Regions from separate parts of the Paenibacillus sp. OK076 genome, predicted to be linked through region 2. Evidence: riboswitches for the same ligand, from Rfam matches in the RefSeq annotation. Region 2 holds a riboswitch; each other region holds the start of a gene.
What was found. A riboswitch is a leader RNA that binds a small molecule or an ion and turns the genes downstream of it on or off. The one in region 2 is predicted to bind thiamine pyrophosphate.
Positions count from the first base shown of each region.

Region 1: linked by a shared signal. The riboswitch ahead of BMY78_RS25375 (ABC transporter substrate-binding protein) and the one ahead of BMY78_RS00055 (ABC transporter ATP-binding protein) in region 2 are both predicted to bind thiamine pyrophosphate.
Region 3: linked by a shared signal. The riboswitch ahead of BMY78_RS14580 (thiamine phosphate synthase) and the one ahead of BMY78_RS00055 (ABC transporter ATP-binding protein) in region 2 are both predicted to bind thiamine pyrophosphate.
Region 4: linked by a shared signal. The riboswitch ahead of thiC (phosphomethylpyrimidine synthase ThiC) and the one ahead of BMY78_RS00055 (ABC transporter ATP-binding protein) in region 2 are both predicted to bind thiamine pyrophosphate.

Region 1 covers NZ_FOCH01000004.1:117,752-125,136, reverse strand. Annotated here, with positions in the region: gene BMY78_RS25395 (MFS transporter) at 1-51, shown strand, start outside; gene BMY78_RS25390 (DUF2798 domain-containing protein) at 501-989, opposite strand; gene BMY78_RS25385 (VOC family protein) at 1,181-1,567, shown strand; gene BMY78_RS25380 (NAD-dependent epimerase/dehydratase family protein) at 1,586-2,341, shown strand; TPP riboswitch at 2,487-2,599, shown strand; gene BMY78_RS25375 (ABC transporter substrate-binding protein) at 2,821-3,861, shown strand; gene BMY78_RS25370 (thiamine-binding protein) at 4,085-4,375, shown strand; gene BMY78_RS25365 (ABC transporter permease) at 4,375-5,133, shown strand; gene BMY78_RS25360 (ABC transporter ATP-binding protein) at 5,179-6,078, shown strand; gene BMY78_RS25355 (TatD family hydrolase) at 6,174-6,980, shown strand; gene nfsA (oxygen-insensitive NADPH nitroreductase) at 7,093-7,385, opposite strand, start outside.
Region 2 covers NZ_FOCH01000001.1:3,439-10,823, reverse strand. Annotated here, with positions in the region: gene BMY78_RS00065 (ATP-binding cassette domain-containing protein) at 1-672, shown strand, start outside; gene hisC (histidinol-phosphate transaminase) at 697-1,818, shown strand; TPP riboswitch at 1,924-2,026, shown strand; gene BMY78_RS00055 (ABC transporter ATP-binding protein) at 2,197-2,964, shown strand; gene BMY78_RS00050 (ABC transporter permease) at 2,951-3,796, shown strand; gene BMY78_RS00045 (ABC transporter substrate-binding protein) at 3,914-4,981, shown strand; gene thiM (hydroxyethylthiazole kinase) at 5,261-6,073, shown strand; gene thiD (bifunctional hydroxymethylpyrimidine kinase/phosphomethylpyrimidine kinase) at 6,070-6,882, shown strand; gene thiE (thiamine phosphate synthase) at 6,882-7,385, shown strand, end outside.
Region 3 covers NZ_FOCH01000001.1:3,311,843-3,319,227, forward strand. Annotated here, with positions in the region: gene BMY78_RS14560 (MoeB/ThiF family adenylyltransferase) at 29-1,078, opposite strand; gene BMY78_RS14565 (thiazole synthase) at 1,075-1,842, opposite strand; gene thiS (sulfur carrier protein ThiS) at 1,846-2,049, opposite strand; gene thiO (glycine oxidase ThiO) at 2,046-3,275, opposite strand; gene BMY78_RS14580 (thiamine phosphate synthase) at 3,280-3,954, opposite strand; TPP riboswitch at 4,193-4,302, opposite strand; gene BMY78_RS14585 (ABC-F family ATP-binding cassette domain-containing protein) at 4,367-5,917, opposite strand; gene BMY78_RS14590 (hypothetical protein) at 6,050-7,033, opposite strand; gene BMY78_RS14595 (hypothetical protein) at 7,020-7,385, opposite strand, start outside.
Region 4 covers NZ_FOCH01000004.1:368,821-376,205, reverse strand. Annotated here, with positions in the region: gene BMY78_RS26485 (helix-turn-helix transcriptional regulator) at 1-219, shown strand, start outside; gene BMY78_RS26480 (zinc ribbon domain-containing protein) at 294-1,112, shown strand; gene BMY78_RS32990 (hypothetical protein) at 1,658-1,825, shown strand; gene BMY78_RS26475 (aspartate/glutamate racemase family protein) at 2,028-2,726, shown strand; gene thiC (phosphomethylpyrimidine synthase ThiC) at 3,238-5,043, opposite strand; TPP riboswitch at 5,386-5,499, opposite strand; gene BMY78_RS26460 (IclR family transcriptional regulator) at 5,619-6,362, opposite strand; gene BMY78_RS26455 (alpha/beta hydrolase) at 6,721-7,385, shown strand, end outside.

The DNA of each region.
Region 1 (7,385 bases), on a different contig from region 2:
GTGATTGCGTATCAATGGCAGAACAAACATGTGGTCGATACAGTGACTTAACAGTTATGTGTCGAGGCAGACCTGAGAATTAGAATCAGAAATAGAATACCTATTATAGAGATTGAGATGTCCACCGCCATGAATTGGCGGTGGACATTTTGTTGTAGCGTTATTCTGTTCTAACGAACCTGGTACACGCTATTCATCTCCATTTCTGCATGTTTGAAATCTAACGAATCCTAGAGACGTTATTCTAGATAATTAGCTCCAAATCAAGGTCTCGTTGCAGTTTCTTAGCATAATAACGCCGCTGAGATTCGTTAGATTTTTCATTCCTTAAAAACCGGCCTAATAAGATGTTCTCGATTCGTTAGCGCTGTAATCATGGTAGAAAGTGTCCTACCTTTGCCTCAGATCACCTTTCATTGAAGGTGATCATACGATCTATTTATTTGCACAAGATTGCCCAGGAAATACTTTCAGGTGCTCTAAATCGGAACTAACGTTATTTAGGTTGAAGGGACTACACTCCCCTTATCCTTAATGAATTTACCGAATACATATCGAACGAGTGGTCCCAGAATAATAATTTGGTAAGGAAGCGCCAGACTGAAATTACGAGCAATCGTATGAAGATACGTACTTAGTACGGAGGCTCCATTTAACTGATTCGCAAGATAAGCGGAAATCATTCCGTACAAGGACATGATCAGAACCATCCCAATGACCATGAAAAATGACATAGCGAGCACGCCCAAAATTTTATTGGATTTGTCAAAAGGTAAGGAAAATGCAATTTTTCTCGCTACAGGTCCAACAATGAAGAACTCCACCAGAAACGCAATAATAAAACACAATATGAATTGAAGCAGTATATCTAGCGCGGACATCTTGCTCAATAACCCATTGTGCCATAAATTGAAAGTCATCATGACGATGACCATTCCTGTGCACATCATCATTCCAAAAACAATCTGTTCTTTCTTCGTCGTTGGCAAATCTCTCATCCTCTCTGTTTACCTTCGTAATTATAGAGATGATGAAGCCTTCCTCATAAGTGAACATTCTGTGAACAATTATAATTTTCCCAAATTAAAAATCGGATTTGACAACCCCGTAGTACAGCCCTATGATATCCCTTAAAATGGTAGAAAAGATCCACTGCATATTTAAAGGAGGATTTTTGATTATGAGTTTTCAAAAGCGCATTGACCACGTCGGCATTGCCGTTCGCGATCTGGAGACCACGCTGCGTTTCTACACGGAGATTGTTGGTCTTGAATTGAAAGACCGGGTAACCCATACCAACGGTGTCATTCAGCTCGCCTTTCTCGGCTTCAACGGAAGCGATGAGACCGAGATTGAGTTGATTCAGGGATACAGCGACAAGCTGCCTTCCGAAGGTACGGTGCACCACTTTGCCATCCATGTCGATGACCTTGAGGCCGAGTATAACCGCATTAAAGAAACCGAGGCCGAGTTTATTGATGGAGAGATGATTACACTGCCTAACGGTTACCGTTATTTCTTCATCTATGGACCTGAAAAGGAATGGATTGAGTTCTTCCAGCGCTAAAAATTGGAGCTGATTTTTATGAACATTTTAATTACCGGTGCAGCCGGAAAAATTGGACGTGACGTGTCCCAACACTTGTCAGAAGCATTTCACCTGCGACTAACAGATTTGAATATCGACAGACTGCATACGTATCAAGGGACAGACCATGAGATCATGACACTGGATGTGACAGATCCCGAAGCCTGTCAGCACGCTTGCGAAGGCATGGATGTGGTTGTACATCTGGCGGGAGATCCTTCCCCGCATGCCGGATTCTATGAATCGTTGTTGGACATCAATATCAAAGGTACATTTAATGTATTCCGTGCAGCCAAGGACCAAGGTGTGCAAAGAGTCATTCTGGCAAGCAGTGCACAGACGATCGAGGGGTATCCCATTGATGCTCAGGTCTATCCAGACATGCCGACACGCCCACGGAATTTGTACGGGGTTAGCAAATGTTTTGGAGAATCGCTTGCTTCCTATTTTGCGTATACCGAAGGTTTACAAAGTGTTGCAATACGTATCGGTGCATATGATGATTTTCAACCGGATGGACCCGTGCTGGAGGCAAGGGATATGAGCGCGTATATTAGTCCGGCTGACTTGTGTAATTTGATGTTCAAAGCAATTACAGCTACAGAGCTGGAGCCCTTCACCATACTGCATGGGATATCGAATAATAGGTTTAAACGGTTGAATCTGGAAGCCACTCAGAAACAGGTAGGCTATGACCCGAAATCCGATGCTTTTGCACTCAGTCAGATTTCCTTATATGATTCGCCACGATAATTGTTGAAAATCACACATCTTAACAGGCCGTTATACATATGTATAACGGCCTGTTTGATAACTTCATACGTGTCCCCATCCAGTTCCTGACTGGACATGCATAGGCCTCTGGCCTATAATTACACATAGTAATGCCCGTAACTTCATAGTTTCCCAGGGGAGTCGGAATAGGCCGACTGAGAGTGTATCCCACCAAGATACTGACCCTTAGACCTGATCTGGATCATGCCAGCGTAGGAATCGGAGTATATCGAATTGGCCCAGCCTCTTTGCTGAGTGCCACATCTCTAACGCCTGCACGCGTCCCGGATTAACGGGGCGCTTTTTTAATGTTCTTTTATATAGCCAGAGAGCTAAAAAAAATGACGTCATCCGGATCATAGCTGGTATAAATCTGTCGATTTATGCAAGATGCTTGGATATGAAGCCAAGGAGTACCCCGTGCCACTGGCCGGACAACATGAAGGAGAGAAATGAAGATGAGATGGCGTAAAATGATGGGCCTAATGCTCTTATGCGTACTACTAGTGGCTGTGGCCGCATGTGGCGGCAAAGAAGCTGCACCTTCAGGAGAAACTGGCAGCAGCAATACCGAAAACAGCAATGAAGGTGACAACGCAGCCCTCAAGGACATTAAAGTAGTGCTGGACTGGACACCAAATACGAATCATACCGGCCTGTATGCGGCCGTAGATCAAGGTTTTTACAAGGCCGAAGGCTTGAACGTAGAGATTGTACAACCAGGTGCCGGTGGCGCAGATACGATGGTTGCATCAAATGAAGTGCCTTTTGGCGTAAGTTATCAGGAGAGCGTGACTCAGGCCCGCACACAAGGCGTACCACTCGTGTCCATCGCTGCGGTTATTCAGCATAACACGTCCGGATTTGCCGCTCCGGTGGATCGAAACATCAAGTCTCCCAAAGATTTTGAAGGCAAAACCTATGGCGGCTGGGGTTCCCCAGTCGAAGAAGCCGTGATGCAATCCATTATGGAAGGTGAAGGCGCCGATGTATCCAAAGTGAAAAACATTAACATGGGTGACGCCGACTTTTTCACCGCTGTGAAACGTGATATCGACTTTGCCTGGATTTTCTACGCGTGGACGGGTATTGAAGCCGAACTGCGCGGCGAACCGATCGACATGTTATATGTGAAGGATTATTCCGAGGCACTGGACTACTACACTCCTGTACTCGTTACCAATGAAAAGACGATTCAGAACGATCCCGAGCTGGTCAAAGCATTCCTGAAAGCCACTTCCGAAGGATATCAATATGCGATTGATCATCCCGAAGACGCTGCGAACATTCTGATCAAGGCCGTACCGGATCTGGATAAGGACCTCGTACTCGCAAGCCAGAAGTGGCTGAGTCCGAAATATCAGGATGACGCACCGCGCTGGGGTGAGCAGAAGCAGGAAGTATGGCAGAACTATACAGATTGGATGTTTAGCAAAAAACTGCTCGATGAGCAGGTAGATGTATCCAAAGCGTATACAAACGAGTTCTTACCCCAATAAAAATTTTTTAAGTTTAACTTTTTTTTACACCAGAACGAAGAGTGCAGAACCCATCTGAAGAAACGAAGTGGTCGCCTTTATCCCCGGATTTTCCCCTTGCGGAAAATGAAATCAAAAAAATTCGGGGATAACAGCGATCGGAAGAGGGTACTGCAATCGGAGTGGTCAAGTGTAAAGCTGGTTTAACTCATGCAATTTAACTCGAAAGGAAAAGTGATCTTTCATGGCAAGCACACTACTTAGCATTCAAGTCATTCCTAAAACGCCAAATGGCGAAAATTCCTATCCTTATGTTGATCGTGCCATTGAAGTGATTCAGCAGTCCGGCTTGAAATATCAGGTTAATGCACTGGATACCACGATGGAGGGTGAACTGGAGGAACTGCTGGAGGTTGTCCGCAAAATGCACGAAGTTCTCGTGGAAGCCGGCAGTCCAAGCATCATCTCACAGATCAAGATCGCCCATAGCCCAAGCGGCTTCAGCATGGACACCCTGACGGAGAAATATCGCTAATGCATGCCTATTGGAAAAGCGTATGGCCGCCCTTTGTGGCGGTTATTCTCTTTATAGCGATATGGCAGGGAGCTGTCTCCCTGTTCCATATTGAGAAATGGATGCTGCCTGCGCCTTCGGACATCGCCCATGAAGCAGCGTCCCAAGCAGATCGACTTGGCATGCATGCATGGGCAACAATCCAGCTGACATTGATTGGGTTCGCAGCAGGTACGCTCGTGGGATTACTGATTGCGATGGTGCTGCATTTGATTCCATTTTTGAAATCTGCACTCTATCCATTACTTATCCTTAGTCAAAATATTCCGACCATCGCGCTCGCGCCGCTCCTGTTAATCTGGTTCGGATTTGGGCTGCTGCCCAAATTGATTACTATCATCCTGGTCTGCTTCTTCCCGGTGGCTGTAGCTGCTATGGACGGGTTGACCCGCACCGATGCAGCGATGATGAACTATATGCGCATGGCTGGTGCAAAACGCGGCCAAATCTTCTGGAAGCTCGAACTTCCACATGCATTGCCCTCGGTATTCTCGGGGATTAAAATCGCCGCTACGTACAGCGTCATGGGTGCGATTATCGCCGAATGGATCGGTGCAGATAAGGGGATCGGTTATTATATGATGCTGCAAAAATCAGCCTATCGGACGGATCGTCTTTTCGTGGCAATCATGATTATTGTAGCACTGAGCCTGCTGCTCTTCCTGCTCATTGCGCTACTGGAGAAGCTGCTCGTACGCTGGCGACCACAAAAGCGATAACTTTGAAATATATGCACCCTATAAAGGTTAGGAAGTGATGACAAGATGACACCCGAACACAACGAGCGGGTAGCTGCTGAGCCGGATGAAGGTGCAACCCTTCCAACGAGCAGCGGAGGTCCCGAGCAAGAAAACGTGGCCTTACCTGCACATCAATCATCACCAGCGCTCGAAGTTCTGAACGTGCATGCTTCGTTCCGCGAGCGACGCAGCACATTGCCTGTTCTGGATGGCCTGTCCCTGACCGTGGAACAAGGAGAATTCGTAGCCATCGTCGGCCCTTCCGGCTGCGGCAAAAGCACCCTGTTTCACATCATCGGCGGCCTGCTGAAACCACAGGAGGGACAAATCCTGATGAATGGTCAGAATGTTACCGGGCAACGCGGCAAGATTAGCTATATGCCGCAGCAGCCTGCCCTCTTCCCATGGCGTACCATTGAGGACAATGTGCTGCTTGCAGGTGAAGTGTCTGCGGATGCACCCCCCCGGGCTGAGGCGCTTGCAGATGCCCGAAAGTGGCTGGGCAGTGTCGGACTGGCCGGGTTCGAACAAGCCTATCCGCATATGTTATCGGGCGGTATGCAGCAGCGGGTTGCCTTTCTGCGCGCCCTACTCAGTCCGCAGGAGCTGATGCTGCTGGACGAGCCTTTCAGTGCGCTGGATGCACTGACCCGCAGCGATATGCAGCGCTGGCTGCTCGATATCTGGGAACAAAACCGCCGCTCGGTGCTGTTCATTACGCATAATATCGAGGAAGCACTGCTGCTCGCTGACCGTATCTACGTCCTGTCGAATCGGCCTGCGACTGTACTTCACGAGGTCGATGTTCCCTTTGATCGTCCACGTCGGGAAGCGATTACGGAGGAGTCTGCTTTTCTTGAACGGAAACGGCAGATTTCCCAGTGGATGAGAGAAGAACAGCAGAAAACCCGCCTATCTAAATAGTGCGGGTTTTTAAGTTATTATTTTCCTAAAATGGGTGATCTAAGATTAACTACTCTGCGTATCATTGGTAAAAGATAAAAAGGAGGGGTCCAGCCATGCAATCAACCGCTTTTGCACCCTTGATCGATGCCCATCTTCACCTGGACAAATATACACCTGAAGAACAACGTGAGATGCTGCATTCCTTCCCGTCCCAACAGGTTGAGGCCGTCATCGCCGTTTCCATGAATCTGGCATCTGCCCAGACCAACCTGGAACTCGCTTCACAATACCCCCGTACCGTATATCCGGCCTTTGGCTTCCATCCGGAGCAGCCCCTGCCGTCCCTGGCAGAGCAGGATCTGTTCTTCGACTGGATCGAAAAGCATATGGAACAAGCCACAGCGATTGGGGAAGTTGGATTGCCTTATTACAACCGACAGGAAGCCGAACAATTAGGACAATGCTTTGATCAGCGCGGCTATATCGATCTGTTGGAGCGATTTATCCAGCTAGCCAAGCGACACGGTAAACCGATTATACTGCACGCTGTATACGAGGATGCCGATATCGCCTGTGATCTGCTGGAGCAATATCATCATCGCCGGGCTCATTTTCACTGGTTCAAGGGTTCCAAGCGGACCGTCCAGCGAATGGCTGACAACGGATATTTCGTCTCATTCACACCTGATATCATATACGAAGAGGAAATTCGCGAATTAGCTCGCCAGTATCCTTCCGAGCAGGTTATGGCAGAGACCGATGGGCCTTGGCCCTTCGAGGGACCTTTCCAGGGAAGAATGACGCACCCTGCCATGACGAGACAGGTCATTCAAGCTTGGAGTGAAGTGACCGGTATGGGAACGGAGCGGGCTGCGCGTCTCTTTTATCAGAATACGAAACGCTTCTACGGTCTCCCTTAGAGACGAGTTGGCGTCCAGTCTTGTGCTGATTCCTCAACTAAATGGGTACAGTATAGTATACAAAAAAGAAGTCAGTTGGCATCCGCCGAACTGACTTCTTTTGTATTTACGCTTAACGTTTCAAGAATCCTTTGCCTTCGAGGAATGGCTTCATCTGTAGACGTACCGGCTCTGTGAGACGTTTCGCCATCATTTCGGACCACGGCGTAGAGCGTTCCCCTTGGGTGCGCTCCTTCATGTATGCAGCAGTCGTTTCGTCATAGCTCTCGACGCCTTTGAGGGTCTGCTCGGCGTTATAGCGGCCATGGTGTAAGACCGCATCCAGCGGTAGACGCGGACGAATACCCGTCTCCTGATCAGCAACACCAATACACATTCCATATACTGGATATACTCCCTCAGGCA
Region 2 (7,385 bases):
GAATTTGTAGCCATCGTTGGACGAAGCGGCTGTGGCAAAAGTACGTTGCTGCGTCTGATCGCCGGGCTGGAGGCCCCCTCTTCCGGGAGCGTTACGCTGGGCAACAGAAAGCTTGGCAGTACGGCACCCGAGACACGGTTTCTGTTTCAGGAAGCCCGGCTGCTGCCTTGGAAATCTGTGCTCGACAATGTACGGCTGGGCATCCCCGACAAGAACAAGGAAGATGCACGCCAGTCGCTTCGCAATGTGGGACTCGGAGAGCGTGAAGGTGACTGGCCGGGGGTATTATCTGGCGGACAAAAACAACGTGTCGCCTTGGCACGGGCACTCGCTAGTCATCCGCGCCTACTGCTGCTGGATGAACCGCTGGGTGCATTGGATGCATTAACCCGAATTGAGATGCAGCAATTAATCGAACGCTTGTGGGTAGAAGAAGATCTGACCGTCATTCTGGTCACGCATGATGTCAGCGAGGCGGTTGCGCTGGCAGACAGGGTGCTGCTAATCGAAGATGGTCATATAACGATGGATACCCGTATTACGCTGGAGCGGCCACGCGTTCGGGACAGCGGGTTTGCTCATTTTGAAAACCTGATTCTGAATCGCTTGTTGACTCCTCCACAAGAGACACCACAGCAGATTGCCCAGAAACAGATCTCATTCTCGATCTAATTCCACTGGAAAGAAGGCATGATTATGCAATCCCTTTCACCCGTTCCCTCTCCTCCTGTTAAAGACCTGTTAAATCAAATTCCGGCTTATACGCCTGCTAAATCCATGGAACAGATCCGGCGGGAGTTGGGACTGGAAAGTGTGGATCGACTCGCTGCAAACGAGAATCCGTTTGGTTCCTCTCCGCTGGCAGCAGAAGCGGTCAGATCGCTGAGTTCCGATCTTTTGGCTCAATACCCCGACGGTTCCAGCCAACTGCTGCGTGACAAACTTGCGGAACGTCTGGGGGTTCGTACTTCCCAACTGGTATTTGGAAGTGGATCTTTCGAGCTCCTCACCCTTACCGCCCAAGCTTATCTTAATCCCGGGGAGGAATCACTCATTCCGGTGCCCTCCTTTAACTGGTATAAGGGCGCTACGCTGCTGGCAGGCGGGGTCATTCATGAAGTGCCTTTGGTCAACCATTCACTGGATCTGGAGCAATTCCGGCAGCGGATTAATACTTCTACCCGAATCATCTGGCTGTGCAATCCGAATAATCCGACCGGAACCATTTTCACGGCAAATGCCCTGCTTGATTTACTCGAACATGTTCCCTCCCATGTCGTGGTTGTCCTGGATGAAGCGTATTATGAATTCGCGGAAAGTGAAGATTACCCTGATACGGTTAAGCTGCTGGAGCAGTATAATAATCTGATTATTTTGCGGACCTTCTCCAAAATATATGGACTGGCCGGACTGCGTATTGGATATGGCATCGCGAATGAAAGCATCATTGAAGGCATTAACCGGGTCAAGCTGCCCATCAGTCTGACAGCCACATCCCAAGCCGCTGCTTCGGCCAGCCTGGATGATCATGAATTTGTTTCTCATTGCCTGCAATACAATCGTCAGGGACGGGAAACGTTAATGCAATCCTTTGATCAGTGGAAATTACCCTACATCCCTTCCGAAACCAATTTCATCATGGTGGATCTGTTGCAGGATAGCGGCCCGATTACCAAAGAATTGTTGAACAGAGGTATCTCTGTCCGCGGCGGTGCCGAATTCGGTATGCCTACCTGGCTTCGGATTACGATTGGCACACCTGAGCAGATTGTCCGGCTGATCGGTGAGCTTGATTCACTGTTACATTCAAACGATTAGAATAGGTTACTTTCCTAACTCTCATTACGCACACTTCTTTTAAGCCGCCCTCTTTACATTCTGCTTGCATGTGATATATGCTGAACACACAACTGCATATCTTAATCATTGCACTAGGGGAGCCTTGCGGCTGAGACGAATCGAACGATTCGGACCCTTTGAACCTGATCTGGATCATACCAGCGGAGGGAAGTGGAGCGGCCTCTCAGTAAGCGGATTTTTTCATGTTGATGATGAAATTTAATGTGAATTGAACTTACAGACCCACTCATTTCTCCGGAAATGGGTGGGTCTTTTTCGCATTCTTCGGGCAGATCAGAAGGTGTAATTAAAGATCACGCAGTTTGAAGTTTGAATAATAAAGGGGAACGGATCGAGATGGATAACGACATAACCATTCATAACATGAGCTACGCCTTCCCGGGAAAAAGGGATTCCCCCGTGCTCTCCAATGTGTCGATGCGTGTAGCCAAAGGCGAATTCGTCTCGCTCATCGGTTCCAGCGGCTCCGGTAAAAGCACCCTCTTCAAGCTGCTGGCAGGCCTGCTTGAGCCAACCCACGGAACCATTAATATTCCTTGGGTTCAGGAAGGAAAGCGACTGGGGCAGGTGGCCTACATGCCGCAAAAGGACCTCCTGTTACCCTGGCGAACCGTCATGGAGAATTGCATGCTCCCCGCTGAACTTGCTCCAGGTCGGCAGGATAAGGTACGAATTCGAGCGGACATTCTGGCCGGTCTCGACCGATTTGGCTTATCTGGCCACGCGCATGCTTACCCGGACGAGCTGTCAGGTGGCATGCGCCAGCGTGTCGCGCTGCTTCGTACGTTGCTGACAGGTGGCCAGCTCATGCTGCTGGATGAACCATTCGGCGCACTCGATGCCCTGACCAAACGTGAGATGCATCGCTGGCTGCTGGAGTTCTGGGAAGGCTTGGGCAAAACCGTGTTGTTCATCACGCATGACATTGAAGAAGCCCTGCTGCTCAGTGATCGGATTATTCTGTTAACTCCGGTGGGCCAAAGCCAACAGCTGCTGGATCTGACGGTACCTTTGCCGCGTCCAAGACATTCGGACATGATCTACGAACCCGCTCTCGTTCAGATGAGACGACGACTGGAGGAACAATTGCATGCGAGACGGTAACTTGAGAGATAGCACGAAGTATAGCGCAAGAGGTTGGCTTGCCCGTTATGGTCTATTTCTTTTGCTCATGATCCTGCTGCTTGCTCTCTGGGAGTGGATTGTGCGTATGGGATGGGTGCCTTCCTTCATCATTCCAGCCCCGACGGCGATTGTCCGTTCCCTGTATGAGCATCGCCACCTTCTGCTGGGTACACATTTGCCCGCTACCTTGATGGAGGTTGTCGTTGGCTTTGGCTTGTCCATTGGTGCCGGAATTGCACTTGCAACGGGTATGCATATGAATCGGTCGATTGAAAAAGCGTTATATCCCTTCATCGTGATCAGTCAGACGATCCCGCTGATTGCCTTGTCCCCCGTCTTCATCCTGTGGTTTGGCTACACGCTGTGGAGTAAAGTCGCGGTGGTATTCCTGATCGCATTTTTCCCAATTGTGGTGAGCACCTACGATGGCCTGCGCCAGGGTGATCCGGAGCAGCGTGAACTGCTACTGACGATGGGGGCCAGCAAGTGGGATATTTTCCGCAAACTCCAGATTCCACTTGCCCTTCCCTCCTTCTTTTCGGGAATGAAAATGTCTGTGGTTTATTGTGTGGTCGGTGCAACGATCGGGGAATGGCTCGGTGGAAGCAAGGGCCTTGGTTACTTCAGCCGCAGAATGTCGAGCAATATGAACACGGACGCCATGTTCGCCGCCATTGTGCTGTTATCCCTGCTCGGTATCGCCCTGTTTGTACTCCTTGCATGGATGGAGAGAAGATTCGGTACACCACGTCATGCAGGTAGAAGAAAAGCTGGATCATTTCCGGAGGCAGACCTGCCAAAACAGACGTAGTGTGCTTTGCCCAATCCCCTGCTATCGACTAAAAATTACAGCGCAGCGTTATCCCATCTCAGGAATGTAAAACTTATGAATGATAAACAGATAAAAGGAAATGAGGAATTTGAAGCTATGAAGAAAAAACATATCTACTCCCTGCTCCCCACTCTGCTCATGACCCTGTTGCTTACCATCAGCGGATGCGGAAATACGGGTATCAACACACCTGCCACAGATTCAACTTCCAATGCAAAAGATACAGAATCATCTGCGGCCGAGAGGTCATCGGCATCCAAAGACAAGCTGTCCATCATGCTCGATTGGTATCCGAATGCAGTGCATTCCTTCATCTATGCTGCACAGGAAAAAGGTTACTTCGCGGATCAAGGTCTGGATGTTGATATTCAGATGCCTGCCGATACCAATGACTCACTCAAGCTTGTTGCTGCCGGGAAAATCGATCTGGCGCTGAGCTATCAGCCGCAAATCTTGCTCGCGCGTGGGGAAAACATTCCTGTACGTTCGATTGCAGCCGTCGTTCGGCATCCGCTCGTGCATCTGTTAACCGAAGCCAACGGTAAAGTGAAATCGCCAAAAGATCTTGAAGGGCTGACGGTCGGCTATTCCTCAATCCCCCTGTATGAAGCAATGGTGCGTACCATGATCAGCCAGGATGGCGGTAATCCCGACAAGATGAATCTGGTCGATGTAGGATTTGACCTGATCCCTTCCCTGGCTTCCGGGCAGGCAGATGCCATTATGGGTGGTTTTATTAACCATGAACAATTGATTCTGGAAAAGGAAGGTCATGCCATGAAATCGATCAATCCCGTCGATTACGGTGTACCTGATTATTATGAACTGGTCCTCACTGCAAGTGATGCGGGCATTGAAGCGAAAAAGGATCAGCTTACCCGCTTCATCAAAGCATTACAGGATGGACAGAAATATGTAACAGAGCACCCCGAGGATGCGCTGAACATTCTGCTCGCACATGAGAACGAAACGTCTCCTCTTGACCCGGAGATCGAAACCAAAAGTCTGAATATTTTACTGCCGCTGATGAATGAAGAAGGTCAGCCGTTTGGCAGGCAGGACGCCCCTTCTTGGGAAAACGTACGGGCATGGTTGGTTCAAAGTGAACTGATTCCGGATTCCGTAAAGGCTGAGGATGCTTTTATCAATTTGCAGGGTGAGTAGGAAACTCGACTGCTGGGTGAAGATCAAGAGATTTTGAAAGTTGTATATTCATTTTCGGATGACGCCCACATGAGTAGCTGCAGAATTCAATCACTCTACGAATAGAATCTTTATCGAGGATAGGAATTTTAATTAAGCTTTCTATATGCACTTTGTAGCTATCCGTGAATAGCTTTTTTGTTCCCATCATTTAATAACCCCTATTAACAACATATATAAGGGCCATCCTGCCCTGCCACTTTTATTGATTAATTTGCTTATTTATAAGGAGGAACTCATATGACTTACCTGGAACGTGTTCGTACACAAAATCCGCTTGTTCATAACATTACGAATATTGTCGTCGCTCCGTTTACAGCCAACGGTTTGCTCGCACTAGGTGCATCTCCCTTTATGGCCTATGCGCATGAAGAGGTCGCTGATGTTGCCAAGATGGCAGGAGCAGTTGTACTGAACATTGGCACTTTGGACGAAAAGGTAGTTGAGGCAATCCGCCTGGCTGGTCAATCCGCCAATTCAAATAACGTGCCTGTTGTGCTCGATCCGGTTGGTGCTGGCGCAACCGCCTATCGTACAGAAACCGTTCAGATGCTCGTTCGTGAGCTTCGCCTCACGGTGTTGCGGGGTAATGTGGCGGAAATCGCCAATGTCATCGGTGAGCGTTGGAGCATCAAAGGTGTGGATGCAGGTCAAGGCGAGGGCGATCGAATTGGAATAGCGGAACGGGCAGCACAAAAACTCGGCTGTGTGGTCGTCATTACCGGACGCGAGGATGTCATTACGGATGGACAAACGACGTTCCTGACGAGTAATGGACATGCCTTGCTTACCCAAGTGACAGGTGCAGGCTGCTTGCTCAGCTCGGTAATTGGTACTTTTGCAGCCATTGCGAAACCGGGAGACGACCTGCTGGAAAGTATTGTGGAAGCTCTAGCTTTCTATGGCGTTGCTGCAGAGATTGCGGCGGAACGTACCGCTGACCTGGGACCGGGCAGCTTCCAGATCGAATTGCTGAATCAACTGGCTCAAGTGACACCTGACGTTCTTGCGCAGCGGGCACAGGTTCGTCGGATTGATGGAGGTGCGCAATGAGTATCGCACAGGCTTTGACGATTGCTGGTTCCGATAATGGTGGTGGCGCCGGAATTCAAGCTGATCTGAAGACCTTTCAGGAGCTCGGTGTATATGGCATGACTGTGATTACGGCTATTGCTGCCCAAAATACAACAGGTGTGCAGGGCGTCTTCCCTATTTCATATGAAGGTATCGCTCAACAATTGGATTCGACCGGGGATGATTTTCAACCTTCAGCCGTGAAGACGGGCATGCTCTACAGTGCCGAAATTATTCGACTGGTCGCCGAGAAAAGGCAGCAATACGGCTGGTCCAATCTGGTCATCGATCCGGTTATGGTTGCCAAAGGCGGCGCCCCTCTGCTGCAACAGGAGGCCGTTCAGGCGCTAATTACAGAGCTGCTGCCTCATGCACTGATTACGACACCGAACATTCCGGAAGCCGAGCTTCTTACTGGAATGTCTATTATGAATTTGAGTCAGCGCGAAGAAGCCGCAAGACGAATCGTGCAAATGGGCTCCACGTATGCATTGGTGAAAGGTGGTCATGATGAGGGAAGTGGCATGATTGTCGATGTGCTTTATGATGGGCGGTCTTTTCACTATCTGGAGAACGTTCGGGTGGTGACAAGGCATACCCATGGAACGGGATGTACATATTCTGCAGCCATTACTGCCGAATTGGCGAAGGGCTCAACTGTATTGGCTGCCGTCACCACCGCGCGAGCATTCATCCAGGCAGCCATCGAAGATGAGCTGGGAATTGGGTCCGGACATGGGCCGACGAATCATTTTGCGTATCAGCGCAGACTGCGGGGTGAACAATAATGCGCCCTCTGGATGCAGAAGCGGTAAGACGTGCGATGCAGGTGTATTTGGTCATGGGCAGCGTGAATACGACGCGTGACCCCGTGGAGGTGCTGCGCCAAGCCATCGCTGGCGGCATTACGCTGTTCCAGTTCCGGGAAAAAGGAACTGGCGCTCTGGTTGGCGAAGCACGCATCACGCTTGCGATGCGGCTTCGCGAGGTGTGCAGCCAGCACGGGATACCGTTCATCGTGAACGATGATGTGGAGCTGGCTGTGGCGGTGGAGGCCGACGGTATGCATGTCGGCCAGGACGATGCGGACGCGGCGCTGGTACGCGCCCGCATCGGAGAAGGGCGGATGCTTGGCGTATCCGCCCACTCCGCGCTGGAAGCCCGCCGTGCAGTGCAGGCGGGCGCCGACTATCTTGGCGTCGGGCCCATGTACCCGACGCGGTCCAAAGCGGATGCCCACGCTGTGCTGGGCCCCGCCGGGGTTGCCGAACTGCGCGCCGCAGGCATCGCA
Region 3 (7,385 bases), 3.3 Mb from region 2:
AACGGACTCGGAACATTCATTTTCTTCTTTAACCAAAGTACCGATGAACCAGCGTACGCGCCTCTGCCGTATCTTTTGTGCCATGAACAAGGACGCGACCATCCTGAAAAATGACCATCCTGTGCGCTCCAGTTGTAAAAGAAACCAAAAACGGATTAGCCTCCACGCGGCCTTCCTCCAGCTTAACGAGGCGATCAGCCGTATGCTGTAGATCCAGATTCATTCGCCGTGAAGGGCGAATCTGTACTGTATCTCTGCCACATAGTACGTCGGTTTTTTCCAAGTTTGAGGCAGAGAGGTACGGATAGTTAGCCTTTGCTCCGCAGGATGGACAATCTTCTTTCCGGGCACCATCGACGTTAATGGATATGTATTCATTTCTCCACACATCGAATGATAACAATTTGCGTCTCAGCGCACCTGAATTACCACTGAGAAACTTCATCGCTTCCGCAGTCTGATTAGCTGTAACCATCTGCACCGCCTGAGGAATAATGCCTGACGTATCACAGGTGTCCCCACCTAACGGAACCTCACCTAATAAGCAGTTCAAACAAGGTGTTTCGCCAGGTAGAAATGTGTAGGTAATTCCATAACTGCCCACACATCCGCCGTAAATCCAGGGAATACGATACTTTTGAGACATATCATTTATTAATAGCCGGGTATCAAAATTATCTGTGGCATCCATGATCAAGTCTGCATTCTGAACCAGTTCCTCCAGTTCGTCTACTCTGACGTCCATCACTTTGGCTACAACCTCAACAGTAGAATTAATGTCAGATAGGCGCTTCTTTGCTGCCATCGCTTTGGGCATTCGCTGAATGGCGTCTTGCTCGATATATAATTGCTGTCTCTGCAGGTTGCTCCACTCCACATAGTCACGATCTGCAATGGTGATATGGCCAATTCCTGAACGTACCAGCGTTTCAGCAATGCCCGTACCAAGCGCGCCCGCTCCAACAATTAATACTCTGCTGTTATTCAATCGATGTTGACCTTCTTTACCGATAGGTGCATACCGTTCCTGTCTGGAATAGCGGTCTCCCTGTTCAGAAGATCGTGTCTGATTAGTCATGTGTGAACCATTCCTTCCGCGGGACTGCTCGCTGCTGCATAGCGCTTAACGGGAATCATGCCTGCCTCATAAGCCAGTCTACCTGCTTCAACCCCCAATCGCATTGCCTTCGCCATCTTCACCGGATCTCCGGATCCGGACACAGCCGTATTCAACAAAACACCGTCAGCTCCCAGCTCCATCGCATAAGCAGCATCTTTAGGTGCTCGAAGTCCTGCATCCACAATAACAGGAACGACGGCTTGTTCAATAATAATCTCCAGGTTATAGGGATTAATAATGCCTCTTCCCGCCCCTATCGGTGAAGCCCCAGGCATAACAGCATGTACGCCGAGTAGTTGCAATCGTTTGGCCAGCATAACATCGTCCGAGATATAAGGCAGTACCGTAAAGCCTTTTTCAAGCAAAATTTCGCAAGCTTTATAGGTTTCAATTGGGTCAGGAAGCAAAGTGATTCCATCGCCGATAACTTCTACTTTTATCATATCACAAAGCCCTGACGCTCGAGCAAGTTCAGCGATTCGCACAGCTTCCTCTGCTGTTGAAGCACCCGCTGTATTAGGTAGAAGGGTATACCTTTTCAAGTCCAGGGTGTCCAGAAAGTGCTGTTTGTTGCGCTCTTCCAGATTCAAACGCCGAACGGCGAACGTTAATACTTCCGTACCTGAGGCTTCAACCGCCTGGCTCTGCACTTCCAAGTCCGAAAATTTGCCTGTACCCATAAGCAATCTTGACTCAAACGTATAACTCCCAATCCTCAACATGATTCAACCGCCTCCCACAAAATGTACAATTTCAATTCGGTCTCCGTCTCTTAAAGTGGTCGTTTCATGATATTCCCGCGTTAAAATTTGACGATTCAACTCAACCACGACGGTTTTTACTTGCAAATTAAATGAATGGAGCAATTTGTCCACACGATTTAAGCTATCTTCAATTTGCATGGTTTGTCCGTTGACAATGATATTCACTGCAACATCTCCTTTGTGTTCAAACGTTCTGGACTAAGGTCCTGAATCCCCATCTCTTCCGAGGTTTTGCCACAAATCAAGTCAGCCATGAGGCTCGCTGTAATCGCACTAAGCAATATGCCGTTACGATAGTGTCCAAAAGCAGCGAATAAACCGGGAACACTTTCGCAAGCCCCCACATAAGGCAATCCATCCGGAGTCGAAGGACGGACACCCGCCCACGCTCGGATAAAATGGGCTTCCTTTATGCCAGGTACCCAGTTTGTTGCAGCTGCAAGCAGCTTCTGAATGCCTTGCACCGAAACGTTCATATCTGTTCTTCCAGGAAGGCTTGTTGCACCGATCCATACTTCTCCATTAGCTTTGGGAACAATATATATATCCTCTGCATACACCGTTTTGTCTGGCCTGTACCCGGCATGGTGAGGTGAAAACTGTACGGCTGCAATCTCTCCCTTTACTGGTAAAACAGGCGATTTCAGACCCACATGTCTCATCAATTCTTCACCATGTAACCCTGTAGCAATAATGACATTTCTCGATGTCATCGTTCCTATTGAAGTCTTGATCCCTTGCACTCCATTCACATCCGTATGCAAACGGACATCCTGTACACCTTCCATCACCCTTGCACCCATTGCTTGAGCCGATCTGACATAAGCCTGCGTTAAGTTGACAGGAAGAACCTCGCTCTCGGAAGGTCTGTAAAATGCTCCATACGTATCCCTGTTTAACCATGAAGCTTCCTGTTGGACAGCGACACGATCCCACCAAATATGTTCTGTAGATAAGGTAGACGATCGATTATTCTTGTAACTGCTGACCTCACTGTATGAGCGAAAAGGAGTAATAAAACCTTGCTGTTGCAGCCCCATTTCAACGCCGCTAAGCGCACTGATTCGTTCCTTCTGCTCATGAAGCAAAGCTCTGCTCTGCCGGGCAAGCTTTGCCATCACAGCATGAGTAAATTCCTCACTGTCAGCGGCAAGCATGCCTGCGGCTGCACAGGAAGTTCCACCAGCGATCCGAGCACGCTCAACCAGAAGAACGTCATAACCTCGGGTAGCGAGTTCACATGCGATAGCACAACCGATAACGCCTCCGCCTACAATAATGGTTTCTGCATGAAGCTTGCCTCGAAATTCTGCTCCAACTTTACTCCTCGATACTGTGCCTGGATGATACCCTGAACGATTCCCGCTTCGGCTTCTTGCTTCCTTTCTCATGGCATCATCTCCTTGGTTCGGCGTATTTCTCTGAATCCGTAATCGCCAGTCGCAATGCAGCGGCAGCCAGTTCCGGCTGATCATTCGTCCAAATCGACGAAATCACAGCGGCTCCACGGGCACCAGCAGTTCGAATGGCAGCAATATTCTCCGTTGCAATCCCACCAATCGCGATGACCGGAATTGAAACTTTAGCGCATACCTCTGCTAACGAAGCAAGTCCCCTGGGCTCGAAATTTGGTTTACTGGGTGAGGCATATACATGCCCGTAAAAGAGATAATCCGCTCCACGTTCTTCTGCAACTTTTGCTTCTTCCAGAGAATGAACCGATACTCCTACGCGAAGCCGATTGTTTCTCCTCAACACATCCTTATCGTATTTCCGAATAACTGCTTGACCCCAATGCACACCACCAAGCAACGCATGATGATCAAGCTGAGTGGAGCCATTCAGAATGATTCGGTTAAATGGGACACCTCGTGTTCTGAGACTTTGCGCCCAATACATCTGTTGCTCAAGGGGCAGCTTTTTTTCCCGTATGTGGATATAATCGACCCACCGCCATATATCCTTAGCAATATTCAGAAAAGAGTCCAAGTCTCCTGTACCTGGTGAAACCACATGCAGTTCGAATAATCGTGTTGTTAACTGTTCGTGGAAGATTTCCGTCCTGTTCACCCTCCTCTTGTATGATTTAAGCGGATATAAAACAACAAAAAAGCCACTCCCGTAGGGGAGTGGCCACGAATTTAGAATTCATGGATCAACTGAATGACTGTCGCATGGGATTACTCTATATATACATAATGCATAACAACTACAGAAACCAACATAGTCGCAACGCTGTATACTTAGAAACCGCATGAATCATCTTGCAGGCCATATCGCAAAGTTATCGATAACGCCCTTTGTCATTAGCTGAAACGCGCCACTTCCCTACGCTGGTATGATCCAGATCAGGTACAAAGGGTCCGGAATCGCATTCTTCCATCTCAGCCGCATCGTGCGGCCCCCCTAGTGTTCATATGAAGCTGTAGCCTATGTTACCATAGACACTTTTTTTTGTCACCGTACATTTCCATTTATTACGTTATTGTTTCTCGGACCAAGCTTCAACATCCCACGTTTTGGTAACCCAATCTTCATAAAAATCAGGTTCATGGGATACGAGCAGCACGGTACCCTTGAATTCTTGCAAGGCACGTTTCAGCTCTGCTTTGGCCGTTACATCCAAATGGTTTGTAGGCTCATCGAACAAAATCCAGTTACTTTCACGCATCAGAAGTTTACACAAACGAACTTTGGCTTGTTCACCACCACTAAGCGCGTTAAGCGGACGGGTGATATGCTCATTTTTCAATCCACAACGTGCGAGATGCCCCCGGACTTCATTCTGTGTCAGATGAGAAAATTCATTCCACACATCTTCAATCGGGGTAATGTTTCCTGCACGTACTTCCTGTTCGAAATAGGCTGTCTCCAAATAGTCACCCAAGAAAGTCTTACCGCTGATTGGTGGGATTTTTCCCAAGATGGTCTTGAGCAGTGTGGATTTACCTACACCGTTACAGCCAACAATGGCAATTTTCTCGCCACGCTCAATCGTCATCGTCATTTTGGGCAATAATGCATACGAATATCCAATTTCAAAATCAATGCCCTCAAAGACGGTTTTACTACTCGCCCGGGCATCCTTGAATTTAAATGTGGGTTTGGCCGCTTCGTCTGGACGATCGATCCGTTCGATCTTGCCGAGCTGCTTCTCACGGCTCTTGGCACGACCGGAAGTAGAAGCACGGGCTTTGTTCCGCTGGATGAAATCTTCCTGCTTCTTGATATACTCCTGCTGTTTCTCATAAGCATCAATATGCTGCGCCTTATTCATGTCGGCCATTTCAAGGAATTTGTTATAGTTCGCTGCATAACGCGTCAACTTGGCAAATTCCAGATGATAAATAACGTTAACGACCTCATTCATAAACTCCGTATCATGCGAAATCAGAATAAACGCATACGGGTAATCCTTAAGGTAACGCGTCAGCCATTCAATGTGTTCCACATCAAGATAGTTCGTTGGCTCATCCAGCAAAAGAGCAGTTGGTTTTTCCAGTAAAAGCTTGGCAAGCAATACCTTCGTACGTTGACCACCACTAAGCGCGGCAACGTCACGATCCAGACCGATGGCGGACAAGCCCAGTCCATTTGCCATCTCTTCCACTTTCACATCAATCAGATAAAAGTCACCTTGCTCCAATTGCTCCTGAATGTCACCCATTTCTTCCAGCAACAATTCGAGTTTGTCCGGATCGGCGTCTGCCATCTGATCGGTAATGGACATCATTTCTTTTTCCAACTCAAGCAAGGGCTGAAACGCATCCTTAAGCACATCACGAATCGTTTTTCCAGGTGTGAGCTTGGTATGCTGATCCAGATATCCATAACGAACTTTGGGGGTCCATTCGACCTTCCCTTCGTCCTTTAACAATTTCCCGGTAAGGATGTTCATCAGTGTGGACTTTCCCACACCATTAGCACCAACAAGGCCTACACGCTCTCCGGCAAGTAAACGAAAAGATACATTTTTAAATAACGTGCGGTCTCCAAAATTATGACTCACGTTCTCTACTGACAATAAACTCATAAGATGAGGTTGCTCCTATCTATTGGACATTACTATCGTTCCGAAACCCTATTTTAGCACAGGTGTCGCCTTTTCTGAAAGTAATGCAAACATCTCATGCAACCTCGCTTTTATATTTCATATAAACTGCCTTTAATTATTTGAACAGCTATACTCAAAATACCCTTGCGCTGCCGCTTGTTTGGCATTTGTAAACACTTCTTCAGCTCTGTAACCATTGTTACATGTGGATGGGTAATAGTATTTAATCGCACTTACCGGATCAACTCCGCCAACAATCGCCGTTTTCTTCACCAGTCTGCCACCACCAATGGCATAGTTGTTAAACTTTTGATTACCTACAGGAATTCCCTGAATAAACGCCATAAGCCCCGTGTCATTAATTGAATTGTACCAGTCTTCCTGAGAAATCAAAGGCATGGTAAAGGTATAGGAAACACCATTCCTTCTTGCAAACTCATTATGACGGTTAATAACATCTGCCAAATCTTCCTGCACACTTGTCACGATCCGGCTTCGTCTGACCTGCTCAAACGTCTCGGCATTCTGAAGCAGGGGGATTTGCGTGCTGGAGGCCAATTCTTTCTGGAAACCCTCCACCCACTTGCCCAAACCTGCGTCATAGGCATACACATACCCATCGAGTGTGAAATTAATACTGTTACCATTTGAATCAGAATATGTATAGGGCTTTTTGGGACTCCAAACTTGCCGGAATGACTCTTCAAGTTTTCCGGTCATTTCTGTTTCGATCGCGAAAATATAATAACCATCATAATCCAGCACGACTAATGCTGGAATGTAATTGAACATGGCCCGTATAGCAGCAGGATCATTTAAAATCCCCATATTTAGCGCCATTGTTTGGGTAAACGTAGCTAAGGCGAGCTCTTTGTCCGCTTTTACAAATTTGGTCGAATCATATCCTGCTTCATCGTTTTGCTTCTCATTTTGATGCATCACAGCCCCTGCATCCAGTACGGCACTCTGAAGTGCCATCTTATACCGATCGCTTAAATATTGAGCCTCTTGAACACTGTTTGTATTGTGAGAGATAACCCAGAATATAGGTGAAAAGATAAGTACAAATACAATGGAGAGATCAGTAATCTTCATTAAGCACCATACCTCCATATGTGGTAAACACCGCCGCAGCCTGTGCAGACCCGTTCAACCACTCACGAATCAGCATGGCAGGTGTGCGATTGGTATTTTTGATGGTTACTGTGAAGAAATCCCCCATTGCCAGTGTATATCTGCGCCCAGGATCGTCTAAAGCCTGCACACCGGACGAAGGAAACAGCTTTGCTTTAATTTGGGCTGCATAGTAGCCATCTTGTACAGTTTCATAGGTACCAGAGAATGTGCTCTGATCCATTGGATCTGAGTAATGAGGAACATATTTTTTGTGCAAGTGCTCCATAGAAATCTCATAGACGTTCCCCGTTCGAGCCATCTGTTCTTCGAA
Region 4 (7,385 bases), on a different contig from region 2:
ATCCGTCACATCGCAGAGGAGTGGTTTGGCATAGAGAACGTCGTTTCGGATGGTGAGGGGTATTATATCAGCCAAGTCGCATTTCCAGAGGACAACTGGTTGTATGGGTTCATTCTTGGGTTTGGCGCGGATGTCGAAGTGCTGGAGCCTCTGCATATCCGGGAAGAGATTCGTAGAATTGCCGAACAAATTGTACAAAATTATAAAGCCCACCCCTAACCTGACAGACAGGTGTCCAGTTCCTCCCGTTATACTTCTATTATATTCAAGCTGTACATACCGAGGAGGAATTGATGATGAACGTCACAGTATGCCAGAGCTGCGGAATGCCACTTACTACCCCTGCCCAATTCGGCACAGAAACGGGTGGTAATACAACCCGCGAATACTGTATCTATTGTTATAAAGAAGGGAAGTTTGAACAGCCCGATATTACGCTGGAGGGCATGATTGAAATGTGCACCGCCATTCTGAACCAGGAAGGTATGGACGAGGAATCAGCAAGGTCGATGCTGCGCAACCAGCTTCCTTTTTTGAAAAGATGGAATACATCTGGCTCAGAACGGAACGTGACATTTGGGGCAGAACTTTCGGAAGAGTCCGCTGACCTTAATCAAACAACTCGCAACAATACGCTCTCCATAGAGCCCATTCGGTATGTCACACTGCCAGGAAAGCGCCTTGCCGGTGTGTCCGCCAGAACAACCAATGCCATTGAAATGAGCGGAAAAGGCTGTATTCAGGGACTCTGGAACAGCTACTTCGCCTCAGATTATCAGCCAACCCCTGAAGCCCCCCGCTATGGCTGTTACGCTGATTATACGGATGGCATAAATGGAGAATACACCATACTGGTGGGGCATGAGGTGGGTTCGGATGAAGCGTTGCCTGAGGGAGTGAGTTCCGTTGAGCTGCCACCTGCAACATATGCGGTGTTCACCTCCAGAAAGGGCCCGATGGGCGAGGTCGTAGGCGAGGCCTGGGGTGCAGTGTGGTCCTGGAACAATCAGGGAGAACGCACATTTACCGGAGATTTCGAATTGTATGATGAGCGCAGCCTCGATCCTGAGAACGTACAAGTGGACCTGTATATTGCCGTTCGCCAAGGATAATAAGAAAATAGTGATTAAGGTCATTTCCTAATTCCAATTGCACCGTTTCGATCTATATTTAAGCAATGGAATACCGCACACCGATTTATGAAAAATGCTGTTAGGCTGTCAGGTTTTCCTGACGGCTTTTTGGCGTTTCCGCTTTGTCTTTTCGTTGAAAATTGCCCTAATATGCACCCGACAACCGACCATGGTACCAAGTTAGCTAGCTTGCGTCGTACCTATACAACCAGACAATATGTCTTAATTTCGACACAATTGGCATTCTCAAAACTGGGTCTATTCACTTAACAACCGCTTCTATCCTCCCATACGAATCCTCACATATGCGGTCCTTTCCTCCTGAATTTACTTAAAAACGTTTACATCTCCTGAATACGGGGTAAAATCACTACAATCCAATTGGAATTACACCTTAAGTTGCCTGTTTCGTCTAACAAGTCACATATACCTATTTGCGTATTAGAGACGATAATCCGTCGGAATACATAACCTATTCATAATCACATATGCATATTTGAAAATGCATTAAAGGAGGAACCAAGATGATCCGCATGCCTATTCAGCAAATGATCCCGTACCACCATCAATATCCGCGCAACACGGCGACCACTGCTCCCAAAAAGGAGAATGAGAACACTCAAGGTCTATCCTTTCATGAAATTTTGCAACAAAAAATGGCTAAAAAGAACGCTGCCCCTTCTATGCGATAAATGAAATGACGAGCGAATTGAGAATCGCTTACGTGGTTTGCACCGTTCCTCTGCGAAGTTGTGGATGAACGGCTATTCGCGTTTTCACGATAAATGTTGTTACCTCCGTATTTTAAATATGTACAGTCTATTGTCACATCCCTATAATGGGTTAAATATCTGCGGAACTTATATGAGATAGAATCCATTTCAGGGGGCAAGTATGATGATGACCATTGGCTGTTTTCACGCTCACTATTCCAATATTGCACTGATTGAAGAAGCACTCGCTCCTTATGAGGTTGAATTTGTACATTATGTCGATCCGGGTCTGGATCGCCTCAAACATGATGCTGATTTTACCGAGGCAGTTACGCATGAGAAAGTATCACAGACGCTGCAATGGATCGCCCAATGCCATGCAGATGCCATCCTCGTCACTTGTACCCTGTTTGCAGCCGTACTCGAGCAAGAGGCACAACATGTTCCCGTGCCCGTGATAGGAATTGATGATCCATTACTTCAGGAAATGCAGCAAAATTCTGGCGAGTACATCCTTGCGTTTACCAACCCCGCAACGATTGAAGGAACGATGGCGCGGGTGAATCAGGCTTTGCAGCAAGATGATGAAGATGAGCAGCGACACGAGGCCGTGACCGTAAAGACTGAAGCAGTATTGATCCCGGGCACATTCGAGTTAATTATGCGAGGCGATAAGGAAGGTTATCTTGCAGCAGTTAGCGGCGGTTTACAGCATCTTGCTGAGCAGTATCCGGATAGCACGCTAGTAGCCGCTCAACTGTCCATGGCTCCTGCAGCAGCACGGGTTACAGCAGATAAAGGCATGGCGATCTATAGCCCGCTGGCATCACTTGCGTCGTATTTGGAGAAGAAGTTGAGCTTGGCCAAAGTTAAGTGTTGAACTCATGAAGCAAAATAAAAAGACTCTCGAATGAGAGACTTTCGAATGGTATAATTATTTTGCACAGCCAATTTGTGGTGGGAAATAGGTTGCCTCCGGTGGGAGGTGATCCTATGAACTTCTCTTTCAACGACGTAATCGTGTTCGCAATGCTAATTATTGCGCTCCTGACATACATCGACCGTAAAAAGAAGTGACCCGCCACAGGTTGACGGCCTGACGGGTCACTTCGTCTGAACTATGCTGCACTTGGAGGAATACCTACCGCAAATGTTGTGCAGGAGTAGCCATTGGCCTGGCTACTCTTATTTGTTTTTCACTTATATTCATTTTATTAAACATCTGGGAGACAATCAACCTATAACTGATAAAATATGTTGTGTCGTTATCCTTGTCCTTCGAAGTTAAGCGTGCGCACCACATACCAAGTAAGAGGCCGCTCTTCTCATCAATCACGGAGAGGAACGGCTTTTCACCATGTCAGGCCGCCCAGATTGCGCTGTAACGGCGCTTAGGAGCGTGTCCGGTATTCCTCAGCCTTTTCCTGCATACCCGCTGCCACGGCCTCATTCTCGGACAAACCTTTGTCTGCGGCAAAAGCACGAATATCCTGCGTAATGCGCATGCTGCAGAACTTCGGCCCGCACATGGAGCAGAAATGGGCTTCTTTTGCCCCTTCGGCCGGCAACGTCTCATCGTGGTAGGACAGCGCACGCTCAGGGTCCAGCGACAGGTTGAACTGATCCCTCCAGCGGAACTCAAAGCGTGCTTTGGACAGCGCATCGTCCCGCCGCTGGGCACGCGGGTGACCTTTCGCCAGATCAGCGGCATGCGCAGCGATCTTGTAGGCGATAACCCCTTCCCGCACATCATCCTTATTAGGCAGGCCCAGATGTTCTTTTGGCGTAACATAACAGAGCATCGACGTACCGAACCAGCCGATCATCGCTGCCCCAATGGCCGAGGTAATATGGTCATATCCTGGTGCAATATCGGTCGTCAGCGGTCCCAGCGTATAGAACGGCGCCTCCTTGCAAATCTCCATTTGCAGATCGACATTCTCCTTGATCTTGTGCATCGGCACATGTCCCGGACCTTCAATCATCACCTGCACATCATGCTTCCAGGCGATTTGTGTTAGTTCACCAAGCGTCGCCAGTTCCGCCATCTGGGCTTCATCATTGGCATCGTAGATGCTTCCTGGGCGCAGTCCGTCTCCGAGAGAGAAGGCCACGTCATACCTTTTCATAATCTCGCAGATGTCTTCAAAATGGGTATACAAAAAATTTTCCTCATGATGCGCAAGACACCATGCTGCCATGATGGACCCGCCCCGTGACACAATGCCCGTCATGCGTTTGGCGGTCATCGGAATATATCTCAGCAGCACGCCTGCATGGATCGTAAAGTAGTCCACACCCTGCTCTGCCTGCTCTATGAGCGTGTCACGATACAACTCCCAGGTCAGTGCTTCGGCTTCTCCATTGACCTTCTCCAGCGCCTGATAGAGCGGAACTGTTCCAATGGGTACAGGTGAATTGCGGATGATCCATTCACGGGTTGTATGAATGTCCTTGCCTGTGGAAAGATCCATCACCGTATCCGATCCCCAGCGTACGGCCCAAGTCATCTTTTCTACCTCTTCCTCGATGGAGGAGGATACCGCAGAGTTCCCGATGTTAGCATTGATCTTCACATGAAAATGACGCCCGATCAGCATCGGCTCACTCTCCGGGTGATTGATGTTCGCCGGCAGGATGGCCCTGCCACTCGCCAGCTCCTGCCGCACAAATTCCGGCTCCACACCCTCACGGATGGCAGCGTACTCCATCTCCGGTGTGATCATTCCCTGCCGTGCATAATGCATCTGGGTCACGCAGCGCCCTGCCTGTCCCCGTAACGGTTTACCACGCAAGCCTGGATACTTCTCGGCTCCAGTTCGCTTCCCTCCGGGTTTCAATCCGTTATCCTCCGGTTTTACCGTTCGTCCCTGGTAGGCTTCAACATCTTCACGCTCCGTAATCCAGCGGGTGCGCAGCGCTGGCAGCCCTGCCCGGATATCGGCATGAAATCCGGGATCAGTCATCGGCCCGCTCGTATCGTAGACACGCAGCGGTTCGTTATGCTCCACTCCTTGGGGAGTATTCGTGTCATGAAGGGCAATTTCACGCTCCGGTACTGCAATGTCCGGTCGTGAGCCCTGAATGTACACTTTGCGGCTGCCCGGGAAGGGCTTAACCCGTCCGGCCGCACCTGCACTCTTTTCCAACACCTGATCCTGCTCGTCTTGTCCCAGCGTTCTGTTCTCTGTACTCATCGCTCTTGTCTCCTCCTCATTGGTGATTGCCTGGATTGAAATGCTTGCGCACGAGTCCAAACCATCCACAACATAGAAAAAGGAAGAGCGATCATACCACACAAAATAGGGACATACAGTTCAAGTAATACAGACAGTCGAGGAAAAAAAATCCATATCACCGCTTCGCCAATAGCTCCCAGCTCTTTATCCAAAAGCAGCTCTGACAACGGCTTCCGCCTGTTTACTGTATAAAAAAAGCCGGTTCCCAAGGGAACCGGCTTATGTCCATCACCAATAACGCAACTCATTCAGGCTCCATAACGGAGTCCATCCATAGGTCACATTATATGGTGTTCGTGGTCGTATCGCCGATTACTTCCCTACGCTGGTATGATCCAGATCAGGTGCAAAGGGTCCGGAATCTCATGCGATTCCGTCTCAGTCCGGACAATTCGGACTCCCCCAGTAACGTTAACAAGTTGCAGCATCTCAGCCGCAGATTCATATTCAATTATGCTGACCCTGTTGGGCCGTCCATTACAGAGTAGCGCAACCGGATCATAAAAACAACCTTTAAATTCCAGAACATAAAATCAGGATAACATCAGTCCCATCTGTGTAGCAGCTTCCTTCAGCACAGGTGCGTATTCATGCAACGTCTCCTGCGAAAGGCGACTAACAGGCCCGGATACCGACAGAGCAGCAGCGATGTTGCCTTTCCGATCCATGATGGGTACAGATACAGCGGCGGCTCCTGGTTCACGCTCCTCATAACTTGTGGCGTAGCCGTATTCCAGAATGTCTTTCATTTGCGCCAAATATACTTTGGGATCGATAAATACGGGCCATTCCGGTCCATTCATCAGATCTTCGCGGTCCTCTTCGGTGGCAAAAGCCATCAGCACTTTGCTGGATGCTCCCACGGATAACGGAAGTCTGACGCCTACCGGAGCTACACGGCGAATCGCCTGATCACTCTGCACGGCCTGAATTCGAATCCGCTCACTGCCATCACGCAGATATAAACTCACGGTTTCGCCCAGTCGATCTCTGAGCCGCTCCATCGCAGGAAGGAGTAAAATGGCTGGATCATCGCTGCGAGACATATGGGCAGACAGCTCCCAGATGCGTATGCCCAGCCGATACTTCTCGGTGGCTGCATCCCGGATCACGAACCCCTTGTCCTCCAAAGTAGCCATCAGACGATGGACTGTACTTTTGTGCAGACCGATCTGGCTGGCAATTTCCGTGAGTCCCAGATCACTGCGGGTTGTAAAACACAATAATATATCCAGCGCCCGTTCTACAGCCCGGACGGTTAACTTTCGGTCTTCCATGGCAAGTTGCCCTCCTCATGTTTCATCACATGAAACTTGGTTACATAAATTATATGAGAAACGGTCTCATCTGTAAACCAAAAAGAGCCATTTGGAATAGGAATAATTGTAAATATTTTCTTTTTATAAATTAAAATCCCCTGCTATTTGCACCCTAAGGAAATGTTAACCAGATATCTTCAGAACTATATAACAATTGCGTAACAAATGGCCTCAATCAATTGACTTTGACTATATTGGAACATACGATAAAGATATATTAAATTAAGATTTTGCTTCCTATGTAGTCAGAAAAATCATTTATCCGCTCTGTTCGTCTCGTTGTTATCTTCATTTGATTTTTAAAGGAGGGGCAATCATGTATCCGACATCCCAGAGCGAAGCCCCGCTGCAAACGAAAGTGTCAGATCTGCCTTCTTCGTTATCACCGAGGCTGATCCGGTTCAAACATATTGTCGTGGCGTTGTTGCTCTCCGTTGTATTTTTTCTGCTCTTTTGTTTCATCGCACTGCACGGTTATATTGCTTGGGTATTATCCAATCCAACTGTAGCGCCTGTATTCTCCAATCCCATGCAGGCCAAGAACATGAAGTATCAAGACATCACATTCCCTGCGGCAGACGGCAGTCGAACGATGCAGGGTTGGTATATTCCGGCTGATGATAATGCAAACAAAACCATCATATTCAGCCATGGATATGGTGCGAATCGTGAAGAGACCTGGGTACCGATGTATGACCTGGCCCATTATGCACACCAACTCGGCTTCAATGTGGTAATGTTCGATTACGGTTTCGCTTCACAGGTCAACAAAGCTGTCGCCACAGGCGGCAAAGCCGAGTCCCAGCAGCTGCTTGGTGCAATCCAGTTTGCGAAGCAGCGCGGAGCTCAGGAGCTTGTCGTATGGGGTTTCTCCATGGGTGCAGGTACAGCTCTGCAGACTGGGCTTATTACCAAAGATGTGGATGCCATGATTCTGGACAGCACATTCCTGCTTGAGCCGGATACGCTGTATCACAACAT